4 regions of the Streptomyces sp. NPDC059895 genome follow, and region 2 is predicted to be linked to each of the others. Evidence: riboswitches for the same ligand, from Rfam matches in the RefSeq annotation. Region 2 holds a riboswitch; each other region holds the start of a gene.

Evidence for each region. A riboswitch is a leader RNA that binds a small molecule or an ion and turns the genes downstream of it on or off. The one in region 2 is predicted to bind cyclic di-AMP.
Region 1: linked by a shared signal. The riboswitch ahead of ACFV9M_RS20785 (peptidoglycan DD-metalloendopeptidase family protein) and the one ahead of ACFV9M_RS28095 (transglycosylase family protein) in region 2 are both predicted to bind cyclic di-AMP.
Region 3: linked by a shared signal. The riboswitch ahead of ACFV9M_RS31235 (C40 family peptidase) and the one ahead of ACFV9M_RS28095 (transglycosylase family protein) in region 2 are both predicted to bind cyclic di-AMP.
Region 4: linked by a shared signal. The riboswitch ahead of ACFV9M_RS34025 (transglycosylase SLT domain-containing protein) and the one ahead of ACFV9M_RS28095 (transglycosylase family protein) in region 2 are both predicted to bind cyclic di-AMP.

Annotation. Positions count from the first base shown of each region.
Region 1 covers NZ_JBHWKO010000017.1:32,547-40,352, reverse strand. Annotated here, with positions in the region: gene ACFV9M_RS20800 (SGNH/GDSL hydrolase family protein) at 1-478, opposite strand, end outside; gene ACFV9M_RS20795 (DUF6250 domain-containing protein) at 625-1,338, opposite strand; gene ACFV9M_RS20790 (hypothetical protein) at 1,353-3,227, opposite strand; gene ACFV9M_RS20785 (peptidoglycan DD-metalloendopeptidase family protein) at 3,524-4,531, opposite strand; cyclic di-AMP (ydaO/yuaA leader) riboswitch at 4,536-4,693, opposite strand; gene ACFV9M_RS20780 (alpha-galactosidase) at 5,001-7,073, opposite strand; gene ACFV9M_RS20775 (tyrosine-protein phosphatase) at 7,293-7,806, shown strand, end outside.
Region 2 covers NZ_JBHWKO010000029.1:88,805-96,610, forward strand. Annotated here, with positions in the region: gene ACFV9M_RS28070 (NAD(P)/FAD-dependent oxidoreductase) at 1-619, opposite strand, end outside; gene ACFV9M_RS28075 (exopolyphosphatase) at 1,127-2,068, opposite strand; gene ACFV9M_RS28080 (DUF501 domain-containing protein) at 2,065-2,706, opposite strand; gene ACFV9M_RS28085 (septum formation initiator family protein) at 2,952-3,428, opposite strand; gene eno (phosphopyruvate hydratase) at 3,532-4,824, opposite strand; gene ACFV9M_RS28095 (transglycosylase family protein) at 5,175-5,912, opposite strand; cyclic di-AMP (ydaO/yuaA leader) riboswitch at 5,917-6,083, opposite strand; gene ACFV9M_RS28100 (transglycosylase family protein) at 6,288-7,400, opposite strand; gene ACFV9M_RS28105 (cytochrome P450) at 7,648-7,806, opposite strand, start outside.
Region 3 covers NZ_JBHWKO010000036.1:70,599-78,404, forward strand. Annotated here, with positions in the region: gene ACFV9M_RS31225 (ATP-dependent Clp protease proteolytic subunit) at 1-633, shown strand, start outside; gene ACFV9M_RS31230 (hypothetical protein) at 641-949, shown strand; cyclic di-AMP (ydaO/yuaA leader) riboswitch at 1,289-1,500, shown strand; gene ACFV9M_RS31235 (C40 family peptidase) at 1,504-1,977, shown strand; gene ACFV9M_RS31240 (ATP-binding protein) at 2,743-3,201, opposite strand; gene ACFV9M_RS31245 (helix-turn-helix domain-containing protein) at 3,414-4,274, shown strand; gene ACFV9M_RS31250 (DUF397 domain-containing protein) at 4,284-4,526, shown strand; gene ACFV9M_RS31255 (8-amino-7-oxononanoate synthase) at 4,595-5,722, opposite strand; gene bioB (biotin synthase BioB) at 5,871-7,124, shown strand; gene ACFV9M_RS31265 (adenosylmethionine--8-amino-7-oxononanoate transaminase) at 7,117-7,806, shown strand, end outside.
Region 4 covers NZ_JBHWKO010000045.1:6,461-14,266, reverse strand. Annotated here, with positions in the region: partial or broken gene ACFV9M_RS34035 (oligopeptide:H+ symporter) at 1-555, shown strand, start outside; gene ACFV9M_RS34030 (hypothetical protein) at 883-1,605, shown strand; cyclic di-AMP (ydaO/yuaA leader) riboswitch at 2,144-2,323, shown strand; gene ACFV9M_RS34025 (transglycosylase SLT domain-containing protein) at 2,329-2,814, shown strand; gene ACFV9M_RS34020 (HAD family hydrolase) at 2,881-3,708, opposite strand; gene ACFV9M_RS34015 (GNAT family N-acetyltransferase) at 3,957-5,030, shown strand; gene ACFV9M_RS34010 (glycosyltransferase) at 5,370-6,713, shown strand; gene ACFV9M_RS34005 (polysaccharide deacetylase family protein) at 6,881-7,657, shown strand; gene ACFV9M_RS34000 (glycoside hydrolase family 26 protein) at 7,700-7,806, opposite strand, start outside.

The DNA.
Region 1 (7,806 bases), on a different contig from region 2:
ACTTCAGGGACCACAGGTCGAGCACCGGGCAGCCGTACCGGTCGGCGACCGCGCGCACATGCCCGTTGTAGGTGGCGATCTTGCCGCGCAGGTGCTTGAGCACCGGGATGCCGCGCGTGTCGAAGCCGGTCGTCACCATGACCGTCCCGGCCACCGCGGTCAGTGCGGCGATCGCCCGCTCGAAGCGCTCGGCGACCTCGTCCGGGTCGGTGCCGGGACGGAGGATGTCGTTGCCGCCCGCACAGAAGGAGACAAGGTCGGGCGCGAGTCCGACGGCCTGGGGAAGCTGGTCCGCCACGACCTGGTCGAGCAGCTTCCCGCGCACCGCCAGATTGGTGTACCGGAAGTCGCCCTCGGGCCGCCGGTCCGCGAGGAGCACCGCGAACCGGTCGGCCCAGCCGACGAACGCCCCGTCGGGGCCGGGGTCGCCGACGCCTTCGGTGAAGCTGTCCCCCACCGCCACGTACGACCCGATCACTGATCTGCTGTCACTCTTCGAATCGTCTGCCACAACAGTGCATGATTCACCTTCGAATGTGACTTACGCGACCGTAGGAAGGGGTTGACGGGCGGTGAGATAAGCCACTCCTAAAGAATTCACCAATGTGGGAATAAGGTCTGCCGTCAGCCGTGTCGACGCAGTGACCACACCCGGAAGTCGCTGATCCGGAAGTGGCTCCACGTGGTGCGGAACGCGAAGTGCCCCGCGGTGTACGGCTCCGGGTCGGTGTAGTCGAAGACGAGCCGCCCGTTGTTCCACCACCGGACGGTGGAACCGTCGGAGACGATGCGGACGTGGTTCGGCTCGTTCGCCACCAGCAGCGGCTCGGTGTAGTCGTAGACCAGCGGCCGGACCCCCGCCTGGCCGACGTAGCGGCGCAGCCGGGTGGTGGTGTTGGTGTTGGCGCCGTAGCCGACGTAGTACGTCTTCAGGTGGTCGTACTCGGCGAGCGCGCCGTTCCTCTCGGTGGCGAAGAGGTCGTCCGGGGAGCGGGCGTCGACGGCGTTCCAGAAGTTGTTGAGATCCGAGACGCGGTCGTTGGCGCCGCCCGCTGAGACCGGCGTGGCGGTGTACTCCAGGACGTACGGCCCTTCGAGCCGCTGCTTGAACCAGATGGTCGCGCCGGCGGGCACGTCGACCTCCAGGGTGCCCCGGGAGGCGGTGACGGTGCCGCCCTTCTCCAGTTCGACGGCCCACTGGCGCAGACCGTGACGGAAGTCGTCGTGGGCGATCAGGCGGCGGTGGCGGGGTGCGGCGCTCGCCTCCGCGGCGGGGGCGAGCGCGGCCAGGGCCGCACCGGCGGCCAGGGCCCCGAAGGCCCTGCGGGAAGTGGTCACGGGAGAGGGCTCCTTCAGGGGGTCGTGACGTGGGGCGCGGGGACGCGGCGGGTCTCGGTGCCGAGGTAGTAGTCGGTGTACGTCGACTGGAGATAGCCGCGCACGGTCCAGCCGAGGCGGTACCCGGGGTTCTGGGCGAGCGTGTAGAGGCGCGTCTTCGTCGGCTCGGTGGTGGTGTACAGGCGCAGGGCGGTGTGGTCGGCGGTCTCGGCGAGGATCTCCTCGCGCCAGTCGCCGAGGATGTCGCCGTAGAACGGGGTGGCGTTGCGGGCGCCGGAGACGACTCCGGACGGCTCGAAGATCTTCGTGCTGGTCTGGGTCGCCGGGTCCCACTTCTCGACGTACGTGTAGTCGAGGTTCTCCGACGCCTTGTCGCCGTCCCACCAGATGCGGAAGTTGACGCTGGGCGTGGTCGTGGAGACCTTGCCGTCCTGGACGTTGTAGACGCCCGCGCCCGGCGCGGTGACGTCGGCGGTGGACGTCCAGTACTCGTAGCCGGGGTGGTCGGGGTCGATGTCGCCGGTGCTGCCGCGGCCGACGTCGATGTCGGTGTCGTTCACCCAGTCGGCCGGGTGCTGCCCGGTGACCAGGCGCTCGCCGGTGTCGGCGTCGTAGTAGTACCAGGGGAAGTTCGGGACGACGCCCAGCTCGGCCTGCTGGATGGCGAAGCCCTCCAGGCCGGGGCGGTCGGGGTCGAGGTCGGCGATGTGGAAGCGGTCGCCGTGCCCGGCGCCGTCGACGACGTAGCGCAGGGTGCCGTCGCTGTTGACGACGTAGTTGCCGTCGGCGATCTCGTCCCGGCCGTCGCTGTCCACGTCGACGGTGCGGATCTGGTGGAAGCTGGTCGCGCCGCTGTCGGAGGGTACGACGTACTTCCAGCGGCGGGTCAGGTCCGTGCCGTCGAAGTCCCAGGTCTGGAAGAGGATCCGGAAGGTGCCGCGCTTGGCGCCTACGCGGGTGACCAGCTTGGTGACCAGGCTCGGGTGGACGCCGTCGAGGTAGGCGATGCCGAAGTGGCCGCCGGAGGGCCCGTCGGCGACGAAGTCGTCGGGGACGGGCTGCCGGGTGCGCTCGGTGCCGGTGGCGCCGTCGATCACGGAGACGAACTGGTTCGCGGGCGAGGCGGCGGTGACCCGCCCGCCGTCCGCGAAGGTGGTGCCGTCGGCCGTGTGCACCAGCACCTCGGCCTTGCCGTCGCTGTCGAGGTCGTACACGGTGACGTTGTCGTCGTTGCGGTAGCCGCCGATCGCGGTGGATCCGCTGATCGCGGCGGGCGCCGGGTCGTTGGCGCCGTTCCCGCCGACCTGGGTGTAGGAGCCGGGGCCGAGGTCGACCCGCCAGAGCCGCTCGCCGGTGAGGGTGTAGGCCTCCAGCAGGTCGGACCTGTCCCGGGTCTGGGAGAGCCGGCTGACGACGAGCTCGTAGCGTCCGTCGCCGTCGAGGTCGCCGGGCCAGGCGTGCTGGACGGTGTAGCCGTCGGCCGCGGCGAGCGGGATCTCGGCGTATCCGTCGGCGAAGTCGAGGGCGGCGGAACTCGGCCGCTGCTCGTGCCCGTTGACGACCGCGCGCACGGTGTAGGTCCCCGTGCCCGGGGAGTCGTCCTGGTAGGTCGTCGACTTCCTGATCGGCTCGCGGTTGAGCCGGCGGCCGTTCTTGTACACGTTGAAGGCGATGGCGTCGCCGTAGCGGGCGTACTCGGTGCCGAGCAGGCGCCAGCTGAGGAAGGTGCCCTCGCCGGACGGTACGGCGACCAGGCCGCGGTCGAGGTTCTCGACGATCCGGCGCGGCTGCTCGGCGGCCTGGCCGGCGGGCGCGGAGAAGAGCCCGGCCAGCAGGGCGGCGGCGGTGACGGCGACGGCGACGGTTCTTCGGCGTCGGGTGGGGTTCACTTGTGGTCCTTCACGATGAGAGTGGTCGCGTGGTCGGCCACCCCGCGACGGCCCGGTTCGCCGTCCACGGTGCCGAACGACGTTCGAGGGATCGGACATGCGGAAGGGTCGCGGAAACCGCTTGCCCCCTGACGGGATCACTGTGTCCCGACTTCGTCCCCGCTGTCGACGGTCCGGCGGGACCTGCCATACGACCGCAACACAGTGATCATGAACGCGCAAAGACACCGAAGGCCGGACCCGGGGGAACGGGTCCGGCCTTCGGTGGCGTGCCGGGCGGGTGGTCGTGCGAGGGGTCAGCCGACGGAGACCCCGTGCGCGCGGAGGTAGGCGACCGGGTCGATGTCCGAGCCGTAGTTCGGCGTGGTGCGGATCTCGAAGTGCAGGTGCGGGCCGGTCACGTTGCCGGTCGCGCCGGACAGGCCGATCTGCTGCCCCGCGGAGACGGTCTGGCCGGCCGAGACGGAGAGCGAGGACAGGTGGGCGTACTGGGCGTAGTAGCCGTCGGCGAGCTTGATGACGACCTGGTTGCCGTAGGCACCGCCCCAGCCGGCGGAGACGACCGTGCCCGCGCCGACGGCCTTCAGGGAGGTGCCGGTCGAGACGACGAAGTCGACGCCGGTGTGGTAGCCGCTGGACCACATGCTGCCGGACATCCGGTACGGGGTGCCGATGGCGGCGCCCGCCGCGGGGAGGACGAAGCCGCTGGAGGCGGTGGTGTTCTCGGCCGACTGCGTGGTCGACTCGGCGGAGGAGCCGGAGGAGCCGGAGGACTTCGCCGACGTCGAGGACTGCGTGGACTTCGACGACTGCGACGTCTTGGAAGACTGCGACGACTTCGACGAGGAGGAGGAACCGGACGACGTGGACGGCGACTTGGTGGTGCCGGTCGTGGCCGCCTTCTCGCCGATCGACAGCTTGAGGCCCGGGTGGATCAGCGACGGGTTCGCGCCGACGGCCTCACGGTTGTCCTCGTACAGCTCCTGCCAGCCGCCGCTGACGCTCTGCTCGTCCGCGATCTTCGCGAGGTAGTCGCCGGCCAGCACCGTGTAGGTCCGGGTCTCGGTGGCGGACTTGGTGGCGGACTTGGCGTCGGCGGTGGCCTGCTGCGCGGCCGGAGCGGCCTGGACGGCCTTCTCCGCGACGGAGGAGACCGACTGGGCCGCCGACGGGGCCGGTGCGGCATGGGCGCCGGCGGCACCCATGAGCGGGAGGGCGAGCGCGGCTCCGCCGGTTCCGGCGACGGCGATGGAACGGGAGAAGCGCGGGGTCTTGGGGCGGCGGTGCTTACCCTTCGCGGGCATGGCGAATTCCTCTCCGGCGCCTGCGAGGTGAGCTGTCGGGTGCGGGCTGGAGATGCCCGGCCGTGCCGAGGCACGGCTTTACCCCTAGCCGTTCCGGAGACCGGAACAGGCGGTACTACCTGTGGGTCCCCCGCTCCTGCCACGTACGGGTGAGTGTGTGCGGGCTCCGAGCGGCGGCAGGATTGGGCGTCCGTCCGGATTGGTGTGGAACGTAAGCGACCAAGACGCACAGGGACAAGCAGAGGTTGCGCTGTTCACGCCTTTCTCTTGATCCTCTGTGAGAATTCCCCGTCACTTTCCGTGCACCACGGCGCCCGGACTTTTCGCAATACCCCTGAGAAACACCTTGATTACGTGAGCATGACGGGCGACGCACCGTCACGGATATGACGCTCCTCACGTGACGCGTATCCAGGGGCCCTTATGTGAGGGCGAGTTGTGATGAAGGAATCCAATCCGGACAGAACTCTCAGATGCGACGCAGTCGGATAACCGCCGCATCGAGGTCGCCCCGCAGCCCGGTACGCAACCCGTGGTGCAGCAGCACCGCCCCGCGGTGCACTTCGCCCGTTTCAAGACATTCGTACGACTCTGCCGGGTTCAGGCCGCGCAGCCGCAGCGCCGGTGCCGGCTCGCCGTAGCGCTGCGCCTGGAGCCAGGCGAGGACGACGCTCTCGTCCCCGCGCACGTACTGCACGGCGCTCAGGCCGCCCTCCGGCGGCCGCAGCCGGTACAGGTCGCCGTGCTGCACGAGGGGCCGGATCTCCTTGTAGAGCTCGACCCAGCCGCGCGCCTCGGCGAGCTCCTCCTCGGTCCACTCGGAGAGGTCTCCGCCGACGCCCAGCACACCGGCCATGGCACTGACGAACCGGAAGCGCAGCGAACTGGTCCGGCCGTTGAGCTGGGTGTTGGGGCTGTCGGTGACCCAGGCTGCCATGATCCGCGCCGGGTGCACCTGACTGAAGCCGTGCTGGATGGCGAGCCGGTCCAGCGGGTCGGTGTTGTCGGACGTCCACACCTGGTCGGTCCGGCCGACGATGCCGAGGTCGATCCGCCCGCCACCGCCGGAGCAGGACTCGAAGGCGACGCCCGGGTGAGCCGCCCGCAACCGGTCGAACAGGGCGTACAGGGCGCGCACATGGTCGACCCAGAGCCGCTGCGGGTAGGGGTCGTCCGGCCAGCCGGCGTCGGTGAAGCAGCGGTTGAAGTCCCACTTGACGTAGTCGATGGGCGCGCTGGACAGGAGGGTGTCGAGCTGCTGCCAGAGGTACTCCTGGACGTCCTCGCGGGCGAGGTTGAGGACGAGCTGATTGCGGAACTCCGTCCGCTTCCGTCCGGGCTGGAACTGGACCCAGTCGGGGTGCGCCCGGTAGAGGTCGCTGTCCGGATTGACCATCTCGGGCTCGACCCAGATACCGAACCGCATCCCGAGCCCGTGGACCTGGTCCGCGAGCGGCTTGAGGCCGTTCGGGAAGCGGTCGGGGTTGGGGCTCCAGTCGCCGAGCCCCGCGTGGTCGCCGGTGCGGGCACCGAACCAGCCGTCGTCGACCACGAACAGCTCGACGCCGATGGCCGCGGCGCGACGCGCGAGGGCCGCCTGCTGCTCCTGCGAGATGTCGAAGAAGGTGGCCTCCCAGGAGTTGAACAGCACGGGCCGGTCCCGCTCGGCGTCCGGGATCACGTACGCGCGCTGGTAGGCGTGCCAGGCGCGGCTCGCGCCGCCGAAGCCTGCGTCGCTCCACAGACCGGCGAAGAGCGGCGTGGTGAAGGACTCCCCCGCCGCCAGCCGCAGCAGGCCCGAGTCGTCGTACCCGGCGCCGCCCGTGATCTGCACCCGCGCGTCGGGCAGTTGGGCCACGGCGATCCGCCAGGAGCCGGACCAGCCGAGGGCGCAGCCGTAGACCTCGCCGCGCTCCTCGGTCGCGTCGGTGTCCAGGGCCACCCAGGGCAGGTGCTGGTGGCCGGTGTGGCCGCGGCGGCTGCCGATGACCTTCTCGCCGTAGGTGAGGGGGGCGCGGGTGAGACGGGACTCGGCGGCCCAGCGGCCGTGCAGCTGGGACAGGCGCCAGCCGTCGCGGTCGGGCAGGGTCCAGGTGGCGGAGTCGGCGCGCAGCAGCTCCAGGGGCTCGTCGCCGTCGTTGCGCAGGGTCGTCCAGCGCTCCACGACGTCGTCGCGCATCCGGTAGTGGAGGGTGACGGCCAGACCGGCGTCCCGGAAGCACAGCCGCAGTTCGTCGCCCTCGGTCTCGTGTCCGGTGAAGGTCCACTCGGTTCCGCGCCGGCCGACGGTGCGCACGGACAGGGCGGGGCGGGCGAAGCGGGCGCCGCCCTCGACCGGATACTCCTCCCGGCCGTCGAGCGGGGACTCGAAGGACCAGTAGTCCGGCAGCGGGCGCACGGCGAGCGCCTCGGCGTCGGCGAGGGCGAGCCGGGGGCCCCAGTGCAGGTGCACGAGCTCGTCGGCCTCGGTGACATGGACGGCGTAGCTGCTGTGCGGCCCGGAAAGGAGCCAGGTACGGCCGTCGGCGGCGGACTCGGGCATCACGATCTCCCACTGATTCGAACAGGTGCGATCAAGCACCAACATCATCAGGGGCCGGTGTCCCGCGGAGCAACGCCTGTGGAAAACCATTCGGGGCCACCGGGGACGCCCGCCTGTGGACAACCCGTTGGCCCCGGGAATCCTTACCGTATGGTCGGGGAAGTGTTCCGTCGGCCACCCGAGCCGCGCCGAGCGGGACCGACGACCGGAGGAGCACCTGTGACGCAGCAGATCCCGTCGACCGAGCCCGAGCTGGCCGGTGTGCGCAACTTCCGGGACGTGGGCGGCCTGCCGACCGTCGACGGACGCCGGGTGCGTCACGGCGTGCTGTTCCGCAGCGGCCACCTCGCGCACGCCACCGACGAGGACACCGTGTTCCTGTCCTCCCTCGGTCTGCACACCGTCTTCGACTTCCGCAACGCGGCCGACCAGAAGCTGGAGGGCCCGGACGTCGAGCTGCCGGGCGTGCGCAATGTGAACCTGCCGCTGTCGGACCCCGCGGACGGCGCCGAGTTCTGGAGGATGGTCCGCGACGGCGACATCGAGCAGCTGCGCGCCATCCTCGCGGACGGCCAGGCCGCGGACCGGATGATCGTCTCCTACCGCACGATCATCAAGGAGCGCACCGCCGAGCACTCCCAGGTGGTGCACGCGCTCGCCGAGGACAGCGTCCCCGCCCTGATGCACTGCGCGGCCGGCAAGGACCGCGCGGGCCTGTCCATCGCGGTGACAC
Region 2 (7,806 bases):
CGAGGATGAAGCGCATGTCCTCGCGGGACACGTTCTTGTAGTACTTGGCCGCGTCACGGGCCAGGTCCTCGACCTCGCCGATGGTCTCCGCGCCCGCGAAGCCGCCACCGATGAAGACAAAGGTGAGCGCCTTGCGGCGGATCTCCTCGTCGGTGGTGGAGTCGGCCTTGTCGAGCTGCTCGAGGACGTGGTTGCGCAGACCGATGGCCTCCTCGATGCCCTTCATGCCGATGCCCTGCTCGGCGAGGCCGGGGATCGGGAAGGTGCGGGAGACCGCGCCGAGCGCGACGACCAGGTAGTCGAAGGGCAGCTCGTACGCCTCGCCGACCAGCGGGGCGATCGTGGCGACCTTGCGGTCCTGATCGATGGTGGTGACCCGGCCGGTGAGGACCTCCGCCTTGGGCAGCACGCGTCGCAGCGGGACGACGACGTGGCGCGGGGAGATGTTGCCGGCGGCGGTTTCGGGGAGGAAGGGCTGGTAGGTCATGTACGACCGGGGGTCGACGACCGTGACGGTCGCCTCGCCGTAGCGCATCTTCTTCTGGATGCGCCGAGCCGCGTACAGGCCTACGTACCCACCGCCTACTACGAGGATCCTGGGACGCTCCGTGGTGCTCATGCCATCGAGTATCCACCCGCCTCAGGGGGGTCGCTCGTGCGCCCCTTCACAAGCAACAACATAGGGTGTGCTATCCTCCGCGATCCGCGTGACCCAGGTCATGGCGCGGAAGGGGAACCCGTGCATAGGGCGGGGCGTTGTCAATGCCGCGTGAGCTGCCTCTCCGGGCCGCGAGGGTCCTCGTGAGGCCTTCGAAACACCTCCGCTCCGGGCTCCGCGAAACGTCCGCGCGCGCCTCTTTTGAACACGTTCACACGGGCGTCGGGGCCCCGGAAGGGTCAACCGGGGCGCGCGCGTCCTCCGACGGGGCCGAATTCCTTGTGAAGAACTTCACGAAGTTTTCCGACGGGGTGTCGCCGAAGGGCCCCGGACGACCCTTCCGGCGTGCTCATACGGTGTCCGTACTGCTCAGGAGAGTGCCGGGAAGGGCCGTCGCGGGGGTCGGAGAAGGGGCCGGGCGAGGGGGTCAGGCCACCGACCACGCTCGGCGAGAGGCCGGGCGAGGGGTCAGGCCACCGACCACGCGATGCCGTCGAGGATGTCGTGCTCGCTCACGACGACCTCCTCTGCGCCCGTCCGCTCCATGATCGAGAGCAGGACCAGGGCCCCGGCGGCGATCACGTCCACCCGGCCCGGGTGCATCGAGGGCACCGCGGCGCGCTCGGCGTGCGTGGAGCGCAGCAGCCACTCGGTGATCTCGCGGACCCGCTCCCGGGAGACGCGGGAGTGGTGGATGGCCGCGGAGTCGTACTCCGGCAGCTCCTGCGCGATCGCCGAGACCGTGGTCACCGAGCCCGCGAGGCCCACCAGCGTGTGCGCCTCGCGCAGCGGCACGGTCCGCTCCGCCACGTCCAGGGCGTGCTCGATGTCGGCGCGCATCGCCGCGATCTGCTCCGCCGTGGGCGGGTCGCTCACCGCGCCCTCGTGCACCAGGTGGCGCTCGGTCATCCGGACGCAGCCGACGTCGACCGAGCGGGCCGCGCGGACATGGTCGTCGCCGACGACGAACTCCGTGGAGCCGCCCCCGATGTCCACGACCAGGTAGGGGCGGGCGAGGTCGTCCCGGCCCGACAGCTCCCTGGTGGCGCCGGTGAAGGAGAACTCCGCCTCCTGGTCGCCGGAGATGACCTCCGGTTCCACGCCCAGGATGTCCAGCACCCCGCGCACGAAGTCGTCCCGGTTCTCGGCGTCGCGGGAGGCGGAGGTGGCGACGAAGCGCAGCCGTTCGGCGCCGAGCCGCTTGATGACGGCCGCGTACTCCCGGCAGGCCGCGAAGGTCCGCTCCAGCGCCTCGGGCGCGAGCCGCCCGGTGCGGTCGACGCCCTGGCCCAGGCGGACGATCGTCATACGGCGGTCCAGCTCGACCAGTTCACCGGTCGCCGGGTCCGCGTCGGCGACGAGGAGGCGGATGGAGTTCGTACCGCAGTCGACGGCGGCGACCCGGGTCACTTCCCGTCCTCCTCGGACTCGACGGACTCGACGGACTCGACGGACTCGACGGGCTTGACGGGCTTGAAGGCGAAGTAGCCGGAGTCGTCGCCCTCCACCTGCCACCCCTCCCCGGAGGGCGGTCCCGGCGGCATGACGCACGGCCCCTTGCGCCACCACTCCGGCAGCATCTCCAGCGCCTCGTCGCCCAGCGGGTTGACCCCGGGGCCGGCCGCCAGGGAGTGGGCGACCAGGACGTGCAGGCACTTGACCCGGTCCGGCATGCCGCCCGCGCTGGGGAAGCCCTTCAGCTCCTCGATCTCGTCCCGGCGCCGGATGTAGTCCTCGTGGGCGGCGCGGTAGGCGGCGGCCAGCTCCGGGTCGGTCTCCAGGCGGGCCGTCATCTCCTTCATGACGCCGTTGGCCTCCAGGGTGCCGATGGCGGAGGAGGCCTTGGGGCACGTCAGGTAGTACAGCGTCGGGAAGGGCGTGCCGTCGGGGAGGCGGGGGGCCGTCTCCACGACGTCCGGCTGGCCGCAGGGGCAGCGGTGCGCGATCGCGCGCAGGCCGCGGGGCGGGCGCCCGAGCTGCTGCTGGAAGGCCTCGACGTCCGCGTCGGTGGGCTCGGTGCGCGGAGTGGGCGGCGGGGGCGTTTTCATGCCTGTCTTTCTATCGGCTCTGGGATCTCACGGGTCGAGCCCCGCGTCTGTCGTGGCTCGCGCTCCGCGGGGTCTCACCGGACCTCACGGAAACTCACGGGATCTCATGGGATCTCATGGGATCTCATGGGGTCCCACGGGATCTCATGGGGTCCCATAGGGTCCCTCGGGGTCCCACGGGATCTCGCGGGATCCCTCGGGGTCCCATGGGGTCCCTCGGGGTCCCTCGGGGTCCCACGGGGTCGTCACTGGTCGGAGGCGTCGGACCGGTCGACGCCGTCCCAGACGTTCGTGTACCAGGGGCGGTCCGCCGCCCCCAGGTCGGCGCGGGTCTGCCGGGCGGCGGCCGGGTCGATGACGATGAAGCCCGTCTCCCCCGGCATGACGTAGTGCAGCCGCTCCCGGATCTGCTGCTCGGCGTACGCGTCGTCCTGCCAGCGTGCCTTGAGGTCGCGCAGTTCTTCCACCCGTTGCCTGGCCTGTTCCTTCTCGCGCTCCAGATCGGCGATGTCGGCGCGCTGCGAGACGTACTGCCGCATGGGATAGGCCAGGGCGACGATCATCGAGCACAGCACGAGCGCGAGCAGTGCCGCGCGGCCGGTGAGGCGCGAGCGGCGGGCCTGCCGTTTGGTCTGGGAACGGTAGACGCGGGCCGCCGTCTGCTCGCCGAGCAGCCGGATCCTGGTAGCGGTCGAGAAACGGTCCCGGTCCTTCACGGCCACCTGTCCCCGCCTCCCGTCTCACACGTGCGTACGTCCCCGGACACGGTACGGGACCGAGTACGGGGACGTACGTACGACTGGCTGAGCCTCACCCGGGGGCTGGTCAGCCCTTGGAGACCTCGCGGAAGCGCGGGAAGGCGCTGCGGCCGGCGTACACGGCGGCGTCGTCGAGGATCTCCTCGATGCGCAGCAGCTGGTTGTACTTGGCGACGCGCTCGGAGCGGGCCGGGGCGCCGGTCTTGATCTGGCCGCAGTTGGTGGCGACGGCCAGGTCGGCGATGGTGACGTCCTCGGTCTCGCCGGAGCGGTGGGACATCATGCACTTGAAGCCGTTGCGCTGGGCCAGCTCGACGGCGTCGAGGGTCTCGGTGAGCGAACCGATCTGGTTCACCTTCACGAGCAGCGCGTTGGCGGCGCCCTCCTCGATACCGCGGGCGAGGCGCTCGGGGTTGGTGACGAACAGGTCGTCGCCGACGAGCTGGACCTTGTCACCGAGCTTGGCGGTGATGGTCTTCCAGCCCTCCCAGTCGTCCTCGAACAGCGGGTCCTCGATGGAGACGAGCGGGTACGCCTCGACGAGCTCGGCGTAGTACTCGGTCATCTCGGCGGCGGAGCGGTCCTTGCCCTCGAAGGTGTAGGAGCCGTCCTTGTAGAACTCTGACGCGGCGACGTCGAGCGCCAGGGCGATCTGCTCGCCGGGGGTGTAGCCGGCCTCCTTGATCGCCTCGAGGATGAGGTCGAGGGCCTCGCGGTTGGAGCCGAGGTTCGGGGCGAAGCCGCCCTCGTCGCCGAGGCCGGTGGACAGGCCCTTGCTCTTCAGGACCTTCTTCAGGGTGTGGTAGACCTCGGTGCCCCAGCGCAGGGCCTCGGAGAAGGACTCCGCGCCGATGGGGGCGATCATGAACTCCTGGATGTCCACGTTGGAGTCGGCGTGCGAGCCGCCGTTCAGGATGTTCATCATCGGCACCGGCAGCAGGTGCGCGTTCGGGCCGCCCAGGTAGCGGAAGAGGGGCAGGTCGCTGGCCTCGGAGGCGGCGTGGGCGACGGCGAGGGAGACGCCGAGGATGGCGTTGGCGCCCAGGGAGCCCTTGTTGTCGGTGGCGTCCAGGTCGAACATGGCCTGGTCGATCAGGCGCTGCTCGGTGGCGTCGTAGCCGACCAGCTCCGGGCCGATCTGCTCGATGACGGCGAGGACGGCCTTCTCGACGCCCTTGCCCTGGTAGCGGTTCGGGTCACCGTCGCGGAGCTCGATGGCCTCGAAGGCTCCGGTGGAGGCGCCGGACGGAACGGCGGCACGACCCGTGCTGCCGTCGTCGAGGCCGACCTCGACCTCGACCGTGGGGTTGCCTCGGGAGTCCAGGATTTCCCGGGCTACGACGACGTCGATGGACGGCACGAGCATCTCCTTCGTGGGATGTGACGCTGGTTGTGCGGGGCACGTGGGCCACGGGCGGCCCTTGGTGATCCCTTGTTGTGGCCTTGCGACTAGAGCCTAACCGTCCCGGGGCCGCCGGCAGCCGACCGACCGCCCCGTGGACAGGCTGACGGTACACATTGTTCCCGCCCGGAACAAAGAGGGTGACCAACAGGCGGATGGCGGGCGGGCAAAGAAAAGCCCCGCTCCGGCGCGTACGGGGGAACGCGCGCCGGAGCGGGGCGCTCGTGGGGACGGGGGGGACCCTCACGAGGTCTTCAGTGTGCGGACCGCGGCTGTGCGGGAGCTGTGGCCGCCCTGGGAGTCAGGTGTCACTTCAGGTGCAGCTGCTGGCCCGGGTAGATGAGGTCGGCGTCGTCGACGATGTCCTTGTTGAGCTGGAACAGCTTCTCCCAGCCGCCCGCGACGTCCTGCTCCTGGGCGATGGAGCTGAGGGTGTCGCCGGTGACCACCTTGTACTCGCCGTCGCCCTTCTCGACCTTCTCGCCGGTCGGGGTGGTGACCGTCTTCTGGCTCTGGGCGGCCGGGCGCTCGGCGGAGCGGGAGGCGCTCTGCTGCTCGGTCGAACGGCTCGTGGTGCCGGAGTCCGAGGAACCGGAGTTCGAGGAACCGGAGCCGGACGAGGAGTCGGTCGAGGAGCCGGAGGAGGAGTCGGACGAGGAACCGCCGGTGTAGGCGGCGCCGGACAGGCCCTTGCCGCAGACCGGCCACGCGCCCTTGCCCTGGCTCGCGAGGACCTTCTCGGCGATCTGGATCTGCTGGGACTTGGTGGCCTTGTCGGCGGTGGCGGCGTACTGCGTGCCGCCGTGCGCGGCCCAGGTGGAGGCGGAGAACTGCAGGCCGCCGTAGTAGCCGTTGCCGGTGTTGATGGACCAGTTGCCGCCGGACTCGCACTGGGCGACCGTGTCCCACTCGGAGGCGGTGGCGGCGGAGGCGTTGCCGGCCGCCATCAGCGGGGCGGCGACGGCGGCGCCGGTGACACCGGCGACGGCGATGGCGCGGGTGGCCTTGGACGGACGGCGGTGCTTGCCCTTGCCGGAAAACAGCATGGATCGATCCCCTCACCGACGCCTGCGAGGTGAGCTGTCGGGTTCGGGCCGGTTGAGTTGCCCGGCCACGCCTCTCCGGGAGGCGTGGCTTCACCCCTAGCCGCGTCCGTCGACCACCCGGTGCGGCACTTACCTTGGGTCCCCCGCTCCTGCCTGCGGCGCTTGACGCGACGACTGTTCCCGGATGGCCGCTGGCAGGATTCGGCGTTGCGACGGCCGGGGCTCGGGTTGCCGAGCGGTCATGACCGTAGGCAGGCGATCGGCGGAATATCAAAGACGATCAGCGCTTCTGAGACTCATCCCACACTTTCGCCAAACCGGACATTCAGCGCGAAGCATGACGCGAACTCCCCCCGTTTTCACGGCTTTTACGCCCTATTCGACCCCTGTCGCGAGCGTCTGACCGGGCACGATGTCGCCCGGGTCGGCTCCGATGACGTCCTTGTTCTCGGCGTAGAGCGCACGCCATCCGCCGTCGAGGTCAAGGGAGTCGGCGATGGTGACGAGGGAGTCGCCCGCCTGGACGGTGTAGGTGGCCGCCGTGCCGCCGAGGGTGTCGGCGGCGTGCCGGCCGGAGGAGGCGGTGGTGGTGCCGTCGGCCGTGTCCTCGTCGGCGCTGCCGCCGCGGTGGCGGCCGGAGGAGGACGCGGTGTCGTCAGACGCGGTGGCGCCGGCCGTGGTGCCGCCGGTCACCGCGTCGGCCGAACCGGTGTCGACCAGGCTCCAAGCGCCCGCGCTCTGACCCGGGTTGCCCGAGTCGTCCGCTTCCGGGGTCGCGGTGGACGAGCCGCCGCCCGCCGAGGAGCCGCTCGCGCCGGAACCGGTGGACGTGTCGGACGTGGCGGACTTGTCCGACGCGGAGGCGGAAGAGGAAGAAGGGGACGACGCGGACGTTTCCGGAGAATCCGTGGCGGATTCGGTGGACGAGTCCGTGGAGTCCTCGCCTGCATCCGCCGAGGAGCCGGAGGAGTTGGAGGAAGAGGCGGAGGAGTCCGAGGAGTCCGAGGAGTCCGAGGAGTCGGACGACTCCCGGGACAGGTCGGACAAGCCGGACGTCACGGAGGAGTCGGACGAGTCCTCGGCCACCCCGGTGTCCAGGTCCTCCGAGCCGGAGTCCGCGCTCAGACCGGACGTCAGCCCGCAGGTCCCCCACGCGCCGACGCCCTGGTCCGCGAGGACCTTCTGGGCGACGGATATCTGCTGGTTGCGGCTGGCCAGGTCCGGGCGCGGGGCGTAGTCGAGCCCGCCGTACGCCTCCCAGTTCTCCTGCGTCAGGGACAGGCCGCCGTACTCGCCGCCGCCCTCGTTGGCGCTCCAGGAGCCCCCGGTCTCGCACTCCGCCACCGTGTCCCACACCGTGTTGTCCGCGGCGCTCGCGCCGGTGGCGCCGAGCAGCGGGATGGCGATGGCCGAGCCGGTCACGCCGGCCGCGACGAGGAGGGCCGGGGCCTGGCGGGGGCGACGATGACGACCGTTCCCGGTGAGCATGCGGGGGGCCTTTCTCGAGACAGCATTGACCGCGCGACGGGTGGTGCCGAGGCGCCGCGCTGACGAGTGAACGTATCGGCACACGATCACTTGTCACAAGTTAATGCCGCGCGGATCACGTGAAGATCACAGAGTCGAGAAGCCGTCACCTCCGCTTCGCCGTTCCCTCACACGACGGTCGGTCAGCGGACGGCTGCGGCGTGTGGGCCGGTCAGCGGGGTGTGGGCGGTCAGCGAGGTGTGGGCGCTCAGCGGGGCGCGGGGGGCGTGAACTCCACGGGGAGGGTGCGCAGTCCGCGCATGATGAGACCGCCGCGCCACCTCAGGTCGGCCGGGTCCGCCGCGAGGCGCAGGTCGGGCAGCCGGGTGAGGAGGGTGGCGAGCGCGGTCCGGCCCTCCAGCCGGGC
Region 3 (7,806 bases), on a different contig from region 2:
ACCCGACCGTCCGCCCGCCATGTCCTGCCCGAGTTCACCGAACGCACCGGCTCGGGGCACCGGACGCTGGACCCGTACTCCAAGCTGCTGGAGGAGCGCATCGTCTTCCTGGGCACGCCGATCGACGACACCGCGGCGAACGACGTGATGGCCCAGCTCATGTACCTGGAGCACCGGGACCCCGACCGGGACATCTCGCTGTACGTCAACTCACCGGGCGGCTCGTTCAGCGCGATGTCGGCCGTCTACGACACGCTGCGGTACGTCACCTGTGACGTGGAGACCGTCTGCCTGGGCCAGGCCGGCTCGTCCGCCGCCGTCCTGCTGGCCGCGGGCACACCGGGCAAGCGGTCCGTGCTGCCGGGCGCGCGCGTGGTGCTCCGCCAGCCGGCGCTGCCGGAGCCGGTGCGGGGACAGACGAGCGATCTGGTCGTCCAGGCCGGGGAACTGGCCCGCACCCGCACCCGCCTGGAGGAGATGCTCGTACGGCACACCGGGCGCCGCCCGGAGCAGGTCGACGCCGACCTCGAACGGGACCTGATCCTCGACGCCCGCCAGGCCGTGGAGTACGGCCTGGTGGACCGGGTGGTCCCGGCCCGCCGGGCTTCCGGCGGCCTGCCGGGTGTGGGGTGAGCCGCCGATGCTGCCTCCCGAGCTGCCTCCGCTGCCCGCGCTGACCCGGGCCGAGGCCGAGCTGATCGACCGTTACCTGGAGGTGGTCGACCTGCTCGGCCGGATCAACCCCGCCCGCCACGGCGACACCTACAGCGGACTGCGCGCCGCCCAGGCACTGGTCGGCAGGGCGACCGCGCTGCGCGACGCGCTGACGCTGATGCACCAGCGGGGCGAGAGCGAACTGCACGCGCCGACGCTCGCGCGGGCGCTGCGCGTGCTGGACGGGGAGCGCCGCACGGCGCGCGTCACGATGCCTCCGCTCCCCGACCGATGACGTACGGGTGTCCCGACGGCTCCGTGTTCGCCGAAAGCGTGACGCTCGGCCCCGAGTTGAAACGGACCGAACGGCGTACCCCCGGGCGGCCTATCCTCGACTGCTTTTTCCAGCCCACAGCGGTTGCGCGAAATGAGGGGCACCGCGCCGGAACGTCAGGTTCCGGCGCTGGTCGGGGGGTATGTCGTCGCCTTGACACCTGACCCGCCATCAGGGTGTCCACCCGAACGGGTGAGTGGTGAGTAACCCCACAAATCCCCGGTTGCGTTGGGATTTTCGGACATCGGTGCGCCAAGATCCCTGACTGACGACAAGCCCCCGCCACAAGCGGCGGGGCGGTCCGGGCGGACGCCGAGTCCTGCCGCCGCCCGGATGACCGGTCGACAGGAGTGCATCGGCAGGAGTGGAGGACCCAAGCACGACGGGTCGCCGGAGCGGTCGCGCCACGACCGGACCGAGCAGCCCTTGGGGTGAAGCCGCAGCAGCGGCCGGGCAACTTCGCCAGCCCGAATCCGACAGGTCATCCTTCACAGGCGGCTGACGAAGGGTTGCGCATGACTGCGCTCAATCGTGTCCCGTCGCTCATGGCCCGGGCCGGCACGGCCTCGGCCTTCGCCATCGCCGCCGTGGGCGGCTCGATCGTGGTCCCGGGTGTCGCCTCCGAAGCAGCGGCCGTCACCCCGGCGACGAAGGCACTCCAGATCGCGGCCTCCAAAAAGGGTTCGCCCTACAAGTACGGGGCCACCGGACCGAACAGGTTCGACTGCTCCGGGCTCACGCTGTACTCGTTCAAGAAGGCGGGCAAGAAACTGCCCCGTACGGCGGCCCAGCAGTACAACAAGACCCGCCACATCTCGGCGAGCAATCGCAAGGCCGGGGACCTCGTGTTCTTCCACTCGGGGTCGTACGTCTACCACGTCGGGATCTACGCCGGTAAGGGCAAGATCTGGCACTCCCCGAAGACCGGGGACGTGGTGAGGCTGCAGAAGATCTGGACCAAGAGCGTCTGGTACGGCCGGGTCAAGTGATCCTCCGCGGCCGGGTCAAGTGACCCTCCGGGGGTGGTGGCGGCGTCCCTGACGCGCCGCCACCGCCTCCGGAGCCCGGCCGCGCAGCCCCGCCCCCCGCAGCCCCGCCCTGGAGCCCGGCTCCGGGTGCCGGGAGGGGCGGATCAGGGGCGGATCAGGGCCATGGGCGGCCGTGGGAGCGTGAGGGCCGTCAGCCGGCCGATCGCGCCGCCTGCGCCCCGCCCAGGGCCGTCCCGCAGCCGTTCAACCGCCCTCCGTGGCCTTCACGCCGGCCTCCACAGCTTCACAGCCCTCCACAGCCCTCCCCAGTCGCGGAGCCTCGCCAGTCCCCCACCGGTCGGCTTCCGCCTCGCCTCGTCCGGCTCCGGAACACCACGCCTTCCGCCGCTCCTCCGCCGTTGCCCCGCCGCTCCTCCGCCGTTCCTCCGCCCCTCCGGCGGCGGCCGCTGCCACCCCCACGCCACCCCCTGCCGGCCGAGCGCGTCGCCCGCGCTCACGCCCGCCAGAAACCACCCGTTCGGCGGACACCCGCGCCCGCGCCCCGCACACCACTCGTCCGGCGGACAGCCGCTCCCGTGCGGCCCGTCTCCCCGCGCAGCCCCCAGTGACCCCACACCCGCGAGCCCCCAAGCCCCCCGGCACCCCACCCCCGCGCCCGCGCCCCATCCCCGCAACCCTCCGCCCCGCCCTCCGTCCCCCACCCCCCACACACGTACTCCACGCCCCTCACCGCTCCACGTCCCCCGCCCCGGAAGCCGCGCGGGGTCAAGGTTCCTGTTGGCCCGCCGTCGCCACCGGTTCCACGGGCACCGTCCACGGCAGGTCGACGGAGATGGTCTTGCCGCCCTCGCGGGTGGGGCGGACGCGGAGTCTTCCGCCGCACTCCGCGGTCAGCCACCGGATGATCACCAGGCCGCGGCCGTTGTCCTGCTGGACGGCGGCCGGCAGGCGCCTGGGGAAGCGCGGGTGGCTGTCGGTGACGCCGACACGCAGCAGCTCGTCCCGGTCGAGCCGGAGGTCCACCCTGAAGGTGGGCGACTGCCCGAAGGTGTGCTGTACGGCGTTGGTGGCGAGCTCGGAGACGATGAGGCGGACGGTGTCGGCCGTCTCCGCCTCCGCGGGAAGACCCCATCCCCCCAGCGTGGTCAGCACGAACGCGCGAGCCGTGGACACCGAGGCCGGGTCGCTCGGCAGAGTGAGGGATGCTTCCAGATGGTCTGCCATGGCGATGCCGTCCCTTTCCCACGGGACCGGAGTCCGACACGGTGCGGATGGTTCGAGTACGGTCCCGGACTGGTGCTTCGTCGCCAGATTGCCATCAGCGGGCCGTCACCGGTGGCGATCCACCAAGATGTGCATATATCTGTCGCTCGATGCGGTGAACTCTGCCACGGCAGAGCGTATTTGGACGGCTCGTAGGGAGTAAGGAGAGCTCTATGCAGCACGGTCCCGCGGTACGCCGCCGGAAACTGGGCGCCGAACTGCGGGCCCTGCGCGCCCGCCTCGGCCTGACCAGTGGGGAGGCGGCCCGGCTCGTCGGCTGGCACCAGTCGAAGGTGAGCCGGATCGAGACCGGCACCAGCGGTACGAAACCGGCCGATGTGCGGTTACTCCTCGACGCCTACGGCGTGACCGATCCCCGACTGCGCGAGCTGATGCTGGCGTTGGCGGGATCCGTCGACAGCGGCGGACGGGACCACTGGGTGCACGCCTACCGCGGTGTACTGCCGCCCGCCTACCGGGACTTCATCAGCCTGGAGTCGCAGGCGAGCGCGATGCGCACCCTGGAGACGACCGTGGTCCCGGGGCTGCTCCAGACACCCGAGTACGCGCGGGCGGTGACGAGGGCCGCCGTCGAGGGCGCCGACGCGGACCAGTTGGACACTCTGGTGGAGGTGCGGCTGGCCCGCCAGGACGTACTGCGCGTGCAGCCGCCGCTGACGCTGAACGCGGTGCTGGACGAGGCCGTGCTGCACCGGGAGGTGGGGGGCCCGGAGGTCATGGCGCGGCAACTGGACCGGCTCGTGGAGGCGGGCCGGCTTCCCCAAGTGACGCTCCAGGTACTGCCGTTCAGTGCCGGAGCTCATATCGGAGTCACAGGTTCTTTCGTTATCTTCTCGTTTACGAGCACTTCTGATCTGGATGTGGTTGTTCTCGACCACTTGACGAGTAGCCTCTACCTCGAACGGAAAGAACACCTCCAGGCCTACACCGAGGCCTTCAACGCCCTTCGGGTGCACGCTCTTTCGCCCGAGGACACACTGGATTACATCGCCGCGAAAGCTGACGGCGCGTAAGGAGGCACCATGACTGCACTGCCTCGGAACGTACCCTCCAGCACCGACCTGCACGACCGCCACCGTCCGCAGGATCTGCGGTGGCTGCGCAGCAGCTACAGCACGGGCGCCAACAACTGCGTGGAGACGGCCCGCCCGGAGACCGGACCGTGGGCCGGTCTGCTCGCCGTGCGCGACTCCAAGGTCCCGGCCGGACCCGCCCTGCTCTTCTCCCCCGAGAGCTGGACGGGCTTCACGGCAGCGTTCCGCTGACCTTCGTCCGGAACGCCCGGACCCCTACCCCCCACCCGTATCCCGGCGCACGGCCGTGTCACGCCGACTCATGGTCGTGTCTCGCCGATCACTCGTACAGCGCGTTCGATCTGCGCCTCGGAGAGGTCCGCACGGGCGGTCAGCCTCAGGCGTGAGACGCCGTCGGGCACGGAGGGAGGACGGAAGCAGCCCACGGTCAGGCCTGCCGCCCGGCAGTCCGCCGCCCAGCGCACGGCCCGCTCCGGGGACGGCGCACGCACGGAGACGACCGCGGCGTCCGGACGCACCGCCTCCAGACCCGCGGCCGTCAGCCGCGCGTGCAGGTCGCCCGCGACCGCACGCGCGCGTGCCGCGCGTTCCGGTTCGCGGCGCAGCAGCCGCAGCGCCGCGAGGGCGGCGCCCGCCGCCGCGGGAGCGAGGCCGGTGTCGAAGATGAACGTCCGGGCCGCGTTCACCAGATGCTCGATCACCCGCGCGGGACCGAGCACGGCCCCGCCCTGGCTGCCGAGCGACTTGGACAGCGTGACCGTGACGACGACGTCGCCGGCGCCGGCCAGCCCCGCGGCGTGCGGGGCGCCGCGCCCGCCGGTGCCGAGGACGCCGAGCCCGTGGGCGTCGTCGACGACCAGCCCGGCCCCGTGCTCCCGGCACACCTCGGCGAGGGCGGCCAGCGGGGCCGCGTCGCCGTCGACCGAGAACACCGTGTCGGAGACCGTCAGCGCCGGGCCCGGGTGCGTGCCGAGCGCCTTGCGCACGGCGTCCGGGTCGGCGTGTGCTACGACCTGGGTGGTGCCGCGGGCCAGCCGGCAGCCGTCGATGAGCGAGGCGTGGTTCCCGGCGTCCGAGACGATCAGGGTTCCGTACGGGGCCAGCGCGGTGACCGCCGCCAGGTTCGCGGCGTAGCCGGAGGAGAGGACGAGGGCCGCCTCGAAGCCGCAGAAGCCGGCCAGTTCCCGTTCCAGCTCGGCGTGGAGTTCGGTGGTGCCGGTGACGAGACGGGAACCGGTGGCGCCGGCGCCCCAGGTCCGGGCGGCCCGCGCCGCGCCCTCGGTGACCTCCGGGTGACGGGCCAGGCCCAGGTAGTCGTTGCTCGCGAGGTCGAGGAGCGGCGAGTCGGCCGGCCGGGGACGCAGGGTCCGTACGAGTCCGGCGCGGCGGCGCAGCTCCGCCTGCTCGTCGATCCAGCCGAACGCCATGGTTCCTCCGGTGCTTTTGTAGGTAGCGGACAGACACTAGCGGCAGGTGTGGCCGCCCATGGTGTGGCAATACCCACACGTCGAAGCGGGCGTGTTGTGCGATCCCTACCTTGGCCCGGAGCGGTTCGGTAGGACAGGATCGGCTCTCATGGACCTGCTGAACACGCTGGTGGACAAGGGGCTTCGGCGCGAGCTGCCGACCCGTGCGGAAGCGCTGGCCGTCCTCGCGACGTCCGACGACGACCTGCTCGACGTGGTGGCCGCGGCCGGCCGGGTGCGCCGGAACTGGTTCGGGCGACGGGTGAAACTCAACTACCTCGTCAACCTCAAGTCGGGGCTGTGCCCCGAGGACTGCTCCTACTGCTCCCAGCGGCTCGGCTCCACGGCCGGGATCCTCAAGTACACCTGGCTCAAGCCCGACGAGGCCTCCGAGGCGGCGGCCGCGGGGCTGGCCGGCGGGGCGAAGCGGGTGTGCCTGGTGGCGAGTGGGCGCGGTCCGACGGACCGGGACGTGGACCGGGTCTCCGAGACCATCAAGGCCATCAAGGAGCGGAACGAGGAGGTCGAGGTGTGCGCCTGCCTCGGTCTGCTCTCCGAGGGCCAGGCGGAGCGGCTGCGCGCGGCGGGCGCCGACGCCTACAACCACAACCTGAACACGTCCGAGGGGACGTACGCGGACATCACGACCACGCACACGTACGCCGACCGGGTGGACACGGTCCACAAGGCGCACGCGGCGGGCCTGTCCGCCTGCTCCGGGCTGATCGCCGGAATGGGCGAGAGCGACGAGGACCTGGTGGACGTGGTCTTCTCGCTGCGCGAGCTGGACCCGGACTCGGTGCCGGTCAACTTCCTGATCCCGTTCGAGGGCACCCCGCTCGCCAAGGAGTGGAACCTCACCCCTCAGCGGTGCCTGCGCATCCTGGCGATGGTGCGGTTCGTGTGCCCGGACGTCGAGGTGCGCATCGCGGGCGGACGTGAGGTCCATCTGCGCACGATGCAGCCGCTCGCGCTGCACCTGGCCAACTCGATCTTCCTCGGTGACTACCTCACCAGCGAGGGGCAGGCGGGCCGGGCCGACCTGGAGATGATCGCGGACGCCGGCTTCGAGGTGGAGGGCGTGGAGCAGGTGACGCTGCCGGAGCACCGCGCCGTCGTCGCCGCCGGCGAGGACGGGGGCTGCGGGTCGCACGGGAGCGCCGGGCGCGGAGCGCACGAGGACGGGGGCTGCGGGTCGCACGGGAGCGCCGGATGCGGAGCGCACGAGGGTGCGGGCTGCGGGTCGCACGGGGCGGGCGGTGTCTGCGGTTCCGCCCCGGTGGCGGCGGCCGGTGAGCCCCGCACCGACCTGGTCGCCGTACGCCGCCGGGGTGCCGGGACGGATCTCGCGCCCAATGCCTGACCTGGACGTGCCGGAGCTGCTGGACCTCGACCGGCGGCATGTGTGGCATCCGTACGGTCCGATGCCCGGCCGGGCCGAGCCGCTCGTCGTGGAGTCGGCGAGCGGGGTCCGGCTGCGGCTCGCCGACGGCTCGGGCGAGCTGGTCGACGGCATGGCGTCCTGGTGGTCGGCGATCCACGGCTACAACCACCCGGTGCTGAACGAGGCCGTGCGCGCGCAGCTCGGCCGGATGAGCCACGTGATGTTCGGCGGGCTCACCCACGAACCCGCCGTACGGCTGGCGAAGCTCCTTGTCGACATGTCACCCGAGGGGCTGGAGCACGTGTTCCTCGCCGACTCGGGATCGGTGTCCGTCGAGGTCGCGGTCAAGATGTGCCTGCAGTACTGGCGTTCGCTCGGCCGTCCCGGCAAGCGGCGGCTGCTGACCTGGCGCGGCGGCTACCACGGCGACACCTGGCAGCCGATGTCGGTGTGCGACCCCGAGGGCGGCATGCACGAGCTGTGGACCGGGGTGCTGCCCCGCCAGGTGTTCGTGGACGCGCCGCCCGCCGACCACGACGAGGCGTACGCGGAGCGGCTGCGCTCGGCGATCGAACGGCACGCCGGCGAACTGGCCGCGGTGATCGTCGAGCCGGTGGTGCAGGGGGCCGGCGGGATGCGGTTCCACTCCCCCGCCTATCTG
Region 4 (7,806 bases), on a different contig from region 2:
GCCTGACGGCCTGGGAGCGCTTCTCCTTCCTGGGGGTGCAGGCCGTTCTGGTCCTCTACTTCTCCGACGCGGTGGCCCACGGCGGTCTGGGCCTGCCGGCCGGGACCGCCGTCTCCCTCGCGGCGGCCTTCGGCGCCCTCGCCCACCTGGCCTCCGTCGCCGGCGGCCGACTCGCCGACCGTGTCCTGGGCCCGTACCGCGCGGTGCTGTGGGGTGGAGTCCTGACCGCCTGCGGGCTCTACGCCCTGGCCGTGCCCACCGCCGGCACGACCTGGACGGGCCTCGGCCTGATCGTCGCCGGCACCGGGCTCGCCAGGCCGAACGCCGCCACCCTGGTCGGCACGCTTCGGCGCGCCGACGACCACCGCCGCGACGCGGACTTCGCCCTCTACTGCGCGGCGCTCGGCCTCGGCGCCCTCGCGGGACCGGTGATCACCGGCGGGCTCGGCGATCACCACGGCCGGCACTGGGGGTTTCGCGGCGGCCGCGATCGGCATGACGTGCGGCCTGGCGCAGTACGTGACCGGCCGCCGCCACCTGGCCGACCGCCGTCACCTGACCGACCGCCCTCAACCGACCGGCCTCCCCCAACCGACCGACCACCCTCAACCGACCGGCCTCCCCCAACCGACCGACCGCCGTCAGCCGACCGACCACCCTCAACCGACCGGGAGCCTTCACCCGACCGGGAGCCTTCACCCGACCGGGCGAAGGCGCGCCCCTCGATCGGTACCGACGGCCGGCAAGGTCACGGTCTCCCCCCGGTCCCTCGCTCGCTCGGCCCCGGTACGCCGGGCGGCCACCGGATCGTCACCGGGGCCGTGGTCGTCACCGCGTTCACGGTCCACCTGGCCGCGTCGGGGTGACTGACCCTGAGAATTCGTGAACCTGCTCACCCTGATCTCGGTACTGGCCCCGGTCGCCTGCTTCGCGGTGCTGTTCACCAGTCCGGCGGTGACCGCGCGGGAACGCGGCCGGCTGCGTCCGTGCGTCGTACTCTTCCTCGCCTCGACCGTCTTCGACCTCGCCCTCCTCCGGACGTACTCCACCACACTGCTGCCGGGCTCGGCGGGCGCCGGGACCGCGATCCCCGGCTTCGGCTTCCCGGCGAACTGGTACCTGCCGGCGCTCTGCGCCTTCGAGGCCGTCCTCGCGCCGGCGGTGGCGGTCCTGTGGGTACGGCCGGGCCGCCGCGGGCCGGGCGCCGGGCCCACGATCGCGCTCGGGGTCGCCCTCGGCGGTCTGGCGGCCCTGCTGCTGGCGGTGCCGACGAGCGGGCGCGGTGACAGCGACGCGCACCCGATGTCCGGCTGGTGGATCGTGGGCTCGTGCCTGCTGCTCGGCCTCGGCGACGTCCTCGTGAAGGCTTCGGGCCTGTCGGCCACCTCCAGGCTCGCCCCGGCCGCCTTCGCCGGGTGGACCATGGCGCTGTGGTTCCTCTCCGCGGCACTCGCGGGCGGCATCCAGGCGCAGGCCGCGCGGCTCCACGACGACGTGTCCCGGCCCGTCCACTACGGCGTCAGCGGTGCGATCGCGGTCGCCACCGGCCTGGCCGTACTGGCCGCGTCGCCCTGGCTGCGCCGCACCACACACCCCGCCCCCTGACCCCCGCCGCCCGCCCACCGACCCACGAGGGCCCGCGCATCCCCCTGCCGCCCGAACGGCCGCCGTCATGACAACGACGGGCACCACCGGGGAGGTTCCGCCCCCGCCGCCGACCCGCCCTACGGGGCGCCCCGGGGCCACGACCGGACAGTTCCCGCACCCTCCGCACCCCCACCCCCCTCCGCACCCCCCACCCCCCTCCGCACCGCTCCGCCCCCCTCCGCACCTTCCACCCCCCCTCCACAACGCGCCCTTTTAAAAAGGACTTATGACTCATTGTCCGTTTGACCCCTATTGCGATGGCGGGTGACTTGGCTCACTCCACCCCCCACCCCACTCCTCACACCGGACCCTGTGATTCCGCTTTGCCTCAGGTGAGTTGACGTTTTACGACAGCAAAGGATCAAGCACCCCATACTGCGCGGATCATGGTCAATGGGGGTGTGGTGTGATTCCGCCACTTGTTCCGGACATGTGCTCTCGCATACGTTCCGCTCAGTCGGGCGGACGCCGAATCCTGCCGCCGCCCTTCACCACCCATCGACGAACACTCACGCACGGCAGGAGCGGGGGACCCAGGTAGAACGCCGGGCCGTACGTCACGCACGTAACGGCCCCGGCTAGGGGTGAAGTCGTGCCGCCGTACCCGTACGGCGGCCGGCCGGGCACCTCCCCGCCCGAACCCGACAGCTCACCCCGCAGGCGCCGGAGAGGAAGTCCGCCATGTCTGCTGCCACCCAGCCCCGCCGCACCCGCCTCGCCCGCACCGTCGCCGCCGTCTGCACCGGCGCCGCCGTGCTCTCCCTTCCCTTCATGGCCGCCACCAGCGCCTCCGCCGCCCCCACGACGTCGGTCGCCACGACGTCGGCCACCACGGTCGCCGGGTACCCCGACAACCTCGACGGCTGGATCCGCGAGTCGCTCGCGATCATGGCCGAGCGCGGCATCCCGGGCACGTACAACGGCATCCACCGCAACATCCTCCGCGAGTCGTCGGGCAACCCGAAGGCCATCAACCTCTGGGACTCCAACGCGGCCAAGGGCACCCCGTCCAAGGGGCTGCTCCAGGTCATCGACCCGACCTTCGCCGCGTACCACGTGCCCGGCACCTCGTACGACCCGTACGACCCGGTCGCCAACATCACCGCGGCCTGCAACTACGCGGCCGCCCGCTACGGCTCCATCGACAACGTGTTCGGCGCGTACTGACCTGCCCGAGGCTCAGGACACACCCCGCAGAACAGGCCCCGCGGCACACACCCCGCGGCACATGTCCTAGGGGAAGAGGCGTTCGAGGACGACGGCTACGCCGTCGTCCTCGTTCGACGTCGTCACCTCGTCGGCCACCGCCTTCAGCTCGGGGTGGGCGTTGGCCATCGCGACACCGCGCGCCGCCCAATCGAACATCGGGATGTCGTTGGGCATGTCGCCGAAGGCCAGCGAGTCCTCGGGCCTCAGCCCGAGGTGTTCGGCCGCCAGCGCCAGACCCGTCGCCTTGGTGATGCCGCACGGCTGGAGCTCCACCGTGCCCGGCCCCGACATGGTGACGGTCGCGAGCGAGCCGACCACCGAGCGGGCCGTCGCCGCCAACTCGTCGTCGGACAGGGTGGGGTGGCGCAGCAGCACCTTGCTGATGGACTCGCGCCACAGGTCGTCGCGCGACCCGACGCGCAGGGCCGGCAGGGTCGGGTGGGGCATCCGGTAGCCCGGCTCGATGAGCGTCAGCCCGTCGACGCCGTCCTGGTCGACGGCCGCGTACACCTCGCCGACCTCCGCCTCGATCTTCCCGAGCGCGGTCTCCGCCAGGTCCCGGTCCAGGGTGACCGACCACAGCAGACGGTCCGTGCCGGCGTCGTACAGCTGCGCGCCCTGTCCGCACACCGCGAGTCCCCTGCTGTGCAGGTTCGCCAGCAGCGGCCGCACCCGGGGTGCCGGGCGGCCCGTCACGACCAGGTGGCGGGCGCCGGCCGCCGCCGCCCGCGCGAGCGCGTCGAGCGACCGGTCGGAGAAGGTGTCGTCGCCGCGGAGCAGCGTTCCGTCCAGGTCGGTGGCGATGAGGGAGTACGCGGCGCAGCGCGCGGCATCTGCGAAGGGTGCGGCCATGATCAGAGAATACGGATCCCGGCCGTCCCCAACTCACCGTCCGTGCAGGCCGATCCGCGGGAGAACGGGGAGCGGCGGCCAGAAACGGCTTTCTCACGCAACGCCGGGTACAGGACGGTTGAAGGCCTCTGCACCGATTGGCAACAACATGCTCCGCTACCTACCGCCCTGACCGCCTGGAGCGGTACCGTCCAGGAGTCCAGGGGGGACTTGATCGGGGGGTCAGGTTGAGCAGTGGACGTGTTCGTGTGCTCAGGCCGGAGGAGCTCGGCGAGGGGGATCGGGAGCGCTGGCGTGCGCTGCGCGCCGCGTCCACGGTTCCGCGCAATCCGTTCATGGAACCGGAGTTCACCGACGCGGTGGGCCGGGTGCGGCCCCGCGCGCGCGTGGCGGTGGTGTACGAGGGGCGTGAGCCGGTCGGCTTCCTCCCCCACGAGCGGGGCAGGCTCGGCCGCGGCCAGGCCCTCGCGTACGGCGTCTCGGACGCCCAAGGAGCCGTACTGAGCCCGGGCATCGGGCTGAACGCGGACGAACTGATGCGCGCGTGCTCCCTGTCGAGCTTCGCCTTCGACAACCTGGAGGCGGAACAGGGGCTGTTCCTGCCGCAGGTGGCCGCCGAGTACGCGTCCTACGTCATCGACGTGGAGAAGGGGTACGAGACCTACGAGTCCGGCCTGCGCGCGCAGTCGCCGAAGTTCCTGAAGACGACGCTCGCGAAGGAACGCAGGCTGGGCCGCCAGGCCGGGCCGCTGCGGTTCGTGTTCGACGAGCGCGACCCGGCCGCGCTGCGCACGCTCATGGCGTGGAAGTCGGCGCAGTACCGCAGGACCGGCCGCCGGGACCGGTTCGCGCAGGAGTGGATCACCCGGCTCGTGGACGCCCTTGCCGAGACGCGCGCTCCGGAGTGCTCCGGCACGCTGTCCGTGCTCTACGCCGGTGAGCGGCCCGTCGCCGCCCACTTCGGACTCCGTTCGGCAACCGTGCTGGCCTGCTGGTTCCCGGCCTACGACCCGGAGTTCGCGAAGTTCTCGCCGGGGCTGGTGCTGCATCTGCGGATGGCCGAGGCCTCGGCCGCGGAGGGCGTCGGCCTGCTCGATCTGGGGCGGGGCGCGGCCGAGTACAAGGACTCGCTGAAGACGGGCGAGCTGCCCGTGTACGAGGGGGCGTGGACGCGTCCGGGGGTGGGCGCCGCGCTCCACTGGCTCAGCCGTGAGCCCTCCCGCCGCGCACACCACTTCGTACGGGCCCGGCCGAGGCTCGCGGCGGCGGCCGCACGGACGTTGAAGGGCGCGGGGCGGTTGCGACAGTTGCGGCGATCGTGACGGTCGGGATCACCGGGCCCGCCAGGGAGGGTCGGCATCGCCGGGCCTGGCGGGGAGAGTCGGAACCGCCGGGCCCGGCGGGGAGATTCGGGTGTGGGGCCCGACTCGGGTCCGACGCGCGCAATCGGACGCGGATTCGGAGGGGGGCGGAGGCGGATTCGGAGGGGGGCGGAGGCGGATTCGGAAGGGGGCGGAGGCGGGGTCGGAGACGGGGTCGGCGTGGCCGGAGGCCGTGTCGGCCGGGTCGGAGGCCGGTTGGCCGGGGGCTCGTCGCGAGAGGTGCCCGTGAGGGCAGGGGGACTTCATGGCAGGGGAAGGCTCATGAGACCAGGGGGGTTCATGTCCCGCGCACACGTGGAGCAGGAGATCCGGCGGTTCCTCGACATCGGGCCGGTGCAGGTCGCCGAGCTGGACCTGGAGGGTCCCGGGGCCGCCCTCAGGCCCGGTCCGGGCAGTCCTCCCGTCACCCACGGCGAGGTGTTCCTGCTGGTCAGGAGGGACGGCCGGCCGATCGGCACGCTCCTGGGGCGGGTCCCGGAGGGCGCCGACCCGAAGACGGTCCTCGCCGGCCTGGCCCGGGAGCGGATCGTCCCGGAGCGGGCGGGGAGCGGGAACGGCGCCGAGACAACCGAGCGGTCGTCCGGTAGCGCGGGGGCGGCGCCTCCGGCGCCTTCCGTGCCGTACACCAGTGTCGTCATCGCCACCCGCGAACGCGCCGGGCAACTCGCCCACGCGCTCGACTCGATGCTCGCCCAGGACCACCCCGACTTCGAGATCGTCGTCGTGGACAACGCGCCCGTGACCGACACGACCCGGGACCTGATCGAACGCAAGTACGCCGAACGCGTGCGGTACGTGACCGAGCCGGTGCCCGGTCTCGCCGTCGCGCACAACCGGGGCGTCGAGGCCGCGCGCGGCGAGGTGATCGCCTTCACCGACGACGACGTGGTCGCCGATCCGCGCTGGCTGACCGGACTGACCGCGCCCTTCACCGCCGACCCCGGCCTCGGCTGCGTCACCGGCCTGATCCTGCCGGCCCGGCTGCGCACCCCCGCCCAGGTGCTGCTGGAGAGCCACGGCGGCTTCGCCAAGGGCTTCGAGGCCCGCACGTACGACCCGGCCGACCCGCCCGCCGACGAGCCGCTGTTCCCGTTCACTGCGGGCCGGTTCGGCTCCGGTGCCAACATGGCGTTCCGCCGCTCCGTACTGCGCGCGGTCGGCGGCTTCGACCCTGCCACCGGCGCCGGCACGCCCGCACGCGGGGGCGACGACCTCTACGGGTTCGTCCGCGTCCTCGCCCAGGGCCACCGTCTGCACTACGCCCCGCAGGCCCTGGTCTGGCACCACCACCGGGAGACCTGGCAGGACCTGGAGACCCAGGCCTACGGCTACGGCGCAGGCCTCACCGCTTACCTCACCGCCGTCCTCGTCAACCGTCCCGGCCTCCTCCCCGCGTTCCTCGCCCGGCTGCCCCGCGGCCTCGCCCGCGCCCGCACCCTGACCGCGACCCGCGAGGCGGACGCCGACGGCACCCGTACACCCGGCGCCCACGACGACCGGAGCCATCCCTGGCCACGCCGTCTGTCCCGGTTGCAGCGCCGGGGGATGGCGTACGGACCCATCGGCTACCTGCGGGCCCGGCGGGCCCTGCGGGCGGCTCTCGTCGCCCGGGAGTCACGATGACGGGGGCCGAGGACGACAGAAGTGGCATAGGAGGTACGGGGACCGGGGCGAGCAGCGCGGAGACCGGGGCCAGTGGCTCGGGGGGCGACACGGGTTTCCCGGTCTCCGGTTCCCGGGTCTCCGGTTCCCCGACCTCCGGTTCCCCGGTCTCCGGGGGGAGCATCCCCGTGTTCCTTTACCACGCCGTGATGGAGGACCCGCCCGACTGGATCGCGGAGTTCACCGTCACTCCGCGGCAGTTCGCGGCGCAACTCGACGCCGTCGTGGACAGCGGCCGTACGCCCGTCACGGTCAGCGCGCTCGCCGACCATCTCGCCGGGCGGGCGCCGCTGCCCGCCCGGCCGGTGCTGCTGACCTTCGACGACGGCTTCGCCGACCTGCCGGGTCCGACCGCCGAGGCGCTGGCCGCGCGGGGCCTGGCCGCCACCGCCTATCTGACCACCGGCGCCATCACCCCGGGCGGCCGCAGTCTGCTGCCGCCCGCCCCGATGATGCGCCTGGAGCAGGCGGCGGAACTCGAACGGTGCGGCATGGAGGTCGGCAGCCACACCGTCACGCACGCCCAGCTCGACACCCTGCCGCCCCGGGACCTCGTGCGGGAACTGCGCGACTCGCGGGCCGTCCTGGAGGACGCGCTCGGGCGCGGCGTCCGCCACCTCGCCTACCCGCACGGCTACAACAGCGGGCGGGTGCGCCGTACCGCGGCCGCCGCCGGCTACGAGACCGCCACCGCCGTACGGCACGCGCTCAGCTCCGACCGGGACGAGCGGTACCGCATCGCCCGGCTCATCGTGCGCCGCAGCCACACCGTGGCCGACGTGGAGACCTGGCTGGCGGGCGACGGGGTGCGGGTCGCGCCCTACCGGGACGGCGCGAAGACGGTCGCGTGGCGGTGGTACCGGCGGGCCCGCGCCGTGGTGCGCGGGCCCGTGTTCGCGGGCTGAGTCCCGGCCCGTTCGGTAGGCGGTCTCCGGTCCCGCGCCTCCCTACCCCAGGGGCTGGTTGAGATAAGGGTCGGAGACCGCCTTGCGCAGGCTGTTCCACGCCTGGTCGTCGGCCAGCGCCAGATCGCAGTGCGGGCCGGGGTCGCGAT